2 regions of the Kocuria rhizophila DC2201 genome follow, and region 2 is predicted to be linked to the other one. Evidence: predicted binding sites of a transcription regulator. Region 2 holds the regulator's gene; the other holds the start of a gene.
The links. The regulator HrcA, encoded in region 2, represses chaperone genes, less so after heat shock. The targets are predictions, from matches to a motif close to TTNGCACTCGNNNNNNNCGAGTGCNAA.
Positions count from the first base shown of each region.

Region 1: the regulator HrcA is predicted to act here: its motif matches at 1,140-1,166, upstream of groL (chaperonin GroEL).

Region 1 covers NC_010617.1:2,089,894-2,092,284, forward strand. Annotated here, with positions in the region: gene groL (chaperonin GroEL) at 1-990, opposite strand, end outside; gene KRH_RS09050 (hypothetical protein) at 1,254-1,511, opposite strand; gene KRH_RS09055 (DUF3263 domain-containing protein) at 1,596-1,820, opposite strand; gene KRH_RS09060 (uracil-DNA glycosylase) at 1,882-2,391, shown strand, end outside.
Region 2 covers NC_010617.1:1,459,737-1,462,127, reverse strand. Annotated here, with positions in the region: gene KRH_RS06380 (DUF3097 family protein) at 1-622, opposite strand, end outside; gene hrcA (heat-inducible transcriptional repressor HrcA) at 797-1,810, shown strand; gene dnaJ (molecular chaperone DnaJ) at 1,877-2,391, shown strand, end outside.

The DNA of each region.
Region 1 (2,391 bases), 630 kb from region 2:
GATGGTGGTCTCGTCCTTGGTGACGACGACCTTGCGGGCCTGGCCCAGCAGGTCGATCGTGGCGGACTCGAGGGACAGGCCGACCTCTTCGGTGATGACCTGACCGCCGGTGAGGATGGCGATGTCGGCGAGCTGGGCCTTGCGGCGGTCACCGAAGCCGGGGGCCTTCACGGCCACGGACTTCACGGCGCCTCGCATCTTGTTCAGCACCAGCATGGCCAGGGCCTCGCCGTCCACGTCCTCGGCGATGATCAGCAGCGGCTTGCCGGCCTGCATGACCTTCTCCAGCACGGGGACCAGGTCCTTCACGGCGGAGATCTTGGAGTTCACGATGAGGATGTAGGGATCCTCCAGAACGGCCTCCTGGCGGTCCGCGTCCGTGACGAAGTAGCCGGAGAGGTAGCCCTTGTCGAAGCGCATGCCCTCGGTCAGCTCGAGGTCCAGCCCGAAGGTGTTGGACTCCTCGACGGTGATGACGCCTTCCTTGCCGACCTTCTCCATGGCCTCGGCGATGAGCTTGCCGATCTCGGGGTCTGCGGCGGAGATAGACGCGGTGGCGGCGATCTCCTCCTCGGTCTCGATCTCCTTGGCGGAGGACAGCAGCTGCTCGGTCACGGAGGCCACGGCCTTCTCGATGCCGCGCTTGAGGGACAGCGGGTCCGCACCGGCGGCCACGTTGCGCAGGCCTTCCTTCACGAGGGCCTGGGCGAGCACGGTGGCCGTGGTGGTGCCGTCACCGGCGACGTCGTCGGTCTTCTTGGCGACCTCCTTGACGAGCTCGGCGCCGATCTTCTCGTACGGCTCCTCGAGCTCGATCTCCTTGGCGATGGAGACGCCGTCGTTGGTGATGGTGGGAGCGCCCCAGGACTTCTCCAGGACCACGTTGCGGCCGCGCGGGCCGAGCGTGACCTTGACGGCGTCCGCGAGGGTGTTCAGACCCTTCTCGAGGCCGCGGCGAGCTTCTTCGTCGAATGCGATCATCTTTGCCATGTGTGTCGTCCCTCCTGGACGGTTGACGAAAGAGACTGGTCACGATGCCCGCGACGGACGGTGTTCGCGCCGCAGTCCTCACCGCGCCGCGACCACCTCACCGTGATGTGGTTTTCACCCGTGCGCCGGGTGGCCGCCACCGGACCCGGTTAGCAGTCCACTCGACTGAGTGCTAATCCAATAGTGGCACTGCTGCGCGCGGAACCGCAAACGGTCTGCGTGTGGTGGGCTCAGGTTTCATTCCCGGCTGAACGCGGGCCCGCTCAGCCGCGCACGACGCCGCCCGCGAGCGTCGCGGACGCCCCCGGCCGTGCGGCGTCGGCCTGGGCGTCCTGGGCCGTGCGCGGGGCGTTGACGAAGCACACCGCACCGAGCACGAGGGCCAGCACCCCGGAGACGAGGACCGCGCGGAACTGCCGCGTGGAGCCCTCCCGCGCCCGGGGGTTGTGCCCCCGGTGGGCGCCCTGACGGGCGCCGTCCTCGGGGACGTCGTCGAACTCGTCGTGGGGGTACTCGCTCATGGTCTGGCCCTCCTGGACCCGTCGGCCGTCGTGGGAGCGCGGCGCTCGCGCGCGCCCCGGGACACTATCCCACGCACGGCGCGCTCAGCGCGTGCGGGCGCGGCGCAGCCGGGAGATCAGCATGGGGGCCTGGCGGGCTGCGGCCTCCGAGGAGATCAGGGCGTTGAGGCGCTGGTAGTAGTGCACGGGGCTGAGCCCCAGGCGGGAGCGGATCGCGGACTCCTTGGCGCCCCGGTACTTCCAGTGCTCGGACTCGAGCTCCAGGACGGCCCGGTCCAGCTCGTCGAGCTCCTCCCCCGTGGTAGACATGGCCTCAACCCTAGCGCGCGCCGCCCCGCCCCGCGCGCCGCCCCGCCCCAGGAGGTCCACCGTGAACGCCCCGCGCCCGCTGTCCGAGATCATGCACCCGCAGTGGGCCGCCGCCCTGGAACCGGTGGAGCCGCAGATCCGTGCGATGGGCGAGTTCCTGCGCGCGGAGCACGCCGCGGGCCGGCACACCCTGCCGGCCGGGGAGAACATCTTCCGGGCGTTCCGGGAGCCGCTGTCCGCGGTCAAGGTGCTGATCGTGGGCCAGGACCCCTACCCCACGCCCGGACACGCCATGGGCCTCTCGTTCTCGGTGGCCCCGGATGTCCGACCGGTCCCGCGGTCCCTACAGAACATCTACAAGGAGCTGCGCTCGGACCTGGGCATCGAGCCTCCCCCGCACGGGGACCTCTCCTCGTGGTCCGGACAGGGGGTCATGCTGCTCAACAGGGTGCTCACGGTGCAGGCGGGGGCGGCGGCGTCCCACCGGGGCAAGGGCTGGGAGGCGGTCTCGGAGTGCGCCATCCGCGCGCTCGGCGACCGCGGTGCGCCTCTCGTGGCCGTCCTGTGGGGC
Region 2 (2,391 bases):
AGGGGTGCCCGAGGATCAGCACGTTGTCCACCGCTCCGGGCACGCGCATGGCCTGCTGCGCGATGCGGGACTCCTTGGACCCGGGCACCAGGTGGTCCACGAGGATCCCGAGGCGCCGCTGCGGGCCCGGGGCGAAGTCCCGGATGGCCCCGGGGAGGTCGTCGATGCCGTGCAGCGGTTCCACCACGATCCCCTCCACGGCGAGGTCGTGGCCCCACACCTTGGCGACCAGCTCGGCGTCGTGGTACCCCTCGACCCACACGCGGGACTCCTTGGCGACCGAGGCGCGCAGGTTCTCCACGGCCACGGACCCGGAGCGGGTGATGCGCCTGGCGGCGGGGGCGGGCGTCGTGGCCGGGGGAGTGAGGCGAACCGGTTCGCCGTCGAGCAGGAAGCCCGGGCCCAGGGGGAAGGTCTTGACGCGCCCGTGGCGGTCCTCAAGGCCCACCACGCGCATCCCGCCGATGGTCTCCACGCTCACGACGGCGCCCACCCACCCGGTCTCGACGTCCTCGAGCACCATGTCCCGCTCCACCGGCAGCTCCCGGGACGACGGGCCGGTGCGGGAGACCTCGGGGCTGCTGAGGTCCTGGGGGCCCCAGCCCCACCCGGGTGCGTTCACGGTCTGCTCCTCGTGCCGGTGGCTGGATCAGCGGCGAGCGTACCAAAACCCGGGGCCCTGCCCGGCCCGTGGCGGGCACCGGGATTAGCACTGTGCGCGGATGAGTGCCAAAATTAGTGGTCGGCCACGGCGGGCACGGACCCGCCGACCCACGAGCCACGGGAGGTGAGGAGCATGGAGAACCCGCGCCGGGTGCAGATCCTGCGGGCGATCGTGGAGGACTACGTCCACTCGCGGGAACCGGTGGGCTCCAAGGCCCTCGTGGAGCGCCACCGGCTTCCGGTGTCCTCCGCCACCGTGCGCAACGACATGGCTGCCCTCGAGGAGGCCGGGCTGATCGTGGCTCCGCACACGAGCTCCGGGCGGATCCCCACGGACCGGGGGTACCGCGTGTTCGTGGACCAGATCGCCGCGCTGCAGCCCCTCACGGGTGCCCAGCGCCGGGCCATCCAGGTGTTCCTAGAGGGCGCCCACGACCTCGACGACGTCATGGAGCGCACCGTGCGGCTGCTCGCCCAGCTCACGCACCAGGCGGCCGTGATCCAGTACCCCGTGCGCGCCGGGATCACCGTGCGCCACGTGGAGCTCGTGGACGTGGGTGCCGGCACCGTGCTGGTCATCCTCATCCCCACGTCCGGGCGGGTGGCCCAGCGTGCGGTGGAGCTCGCCGAGCCCCTGGACGAGGTGCAGCTGCTCGAGCTGCGGGCCCGCGTGCTCGCGCGCGTTCTCGGCAGCACCCTGGAGACCGTGCCCGGCCGTGTGGCCGGACTGGCCGAGGAGCTGCCCGAGGCGTTGCGGCACGCCGGGGACCGGGTGAGCGAGGCACTGGCGGTGCTCGCGGCGGCGTCGGACGAGCACCGGCTGGTGATGGCCGGCACCGCCAACCTGGCCCGCTTCAGCGGGGACTTCCCCCAGAGCATCTCCCCGGTGCTGGAGGCGCTGGAGGAACAAGTCACCATGCTGCGGTTGTTGTCCGCGATGCAGCAGGACGAGCGCGGGGTGGCGGTGCGCATCGGCTCCGAGGAGTGCGACGACCCGCTGGCAGAAGCCTCCGTGGTGGCCACCGGCTACGGTCCGCACGCCGCCTCCAAGGTGGGCGTGGTGGGGCCCACCCGCATGGACTACCCCACCACCATGGCCGCCGTGCGCGCGGTGGCCCGCTACCTGTCCCGGAACCTCGGGGACTGACGCGCCCGCGCGCAGACCGTACGAACCACAGACCACAGACCCGACGAAAGCAGAAGCGACGACATCGTGAGCGACCACTACGAAACCCTCGGCGTGAGCCGTGACGCCAGCGCCGAAGAGATCAAGCGCGCCTACCGCAAGAAGGCCCGCTCGCTCCACCCGGACGTGAACCCCTCCCCGGAGGCCGCGGAGGAGTTCAAGCGCGTCTCTCACGCCAACGACGTCCTCTCGGATCCCGAGAAGCGCCGTGTGTACGACGCCACGGGCAACGAGAACGGCACGGACACCGGATTCGGCGGGGGCTTCCCCGGTACCGGCTTCGGCTTCTCGGACATCTTCGAGACCTTCTTCCAGGGCGCCGGCGCCGGTGGCCAGCGCGGCCCCCGCTCCCGCACCCAGCAGGGCCAGGACGCACTGATCAACGTGCGGGTCTCGCTCAAGGACGCCGTGTTCGGTGTGGAGAAGGACATCACGGTGGACACCGCCGTGGTGTGCCCCACGTGCAACGGCTCCTGCTGCCAGCCCGGCACCAGCCCCACCACGTGCAGCATGTGCCACGGCTCCGGCCACATGCAGTACCA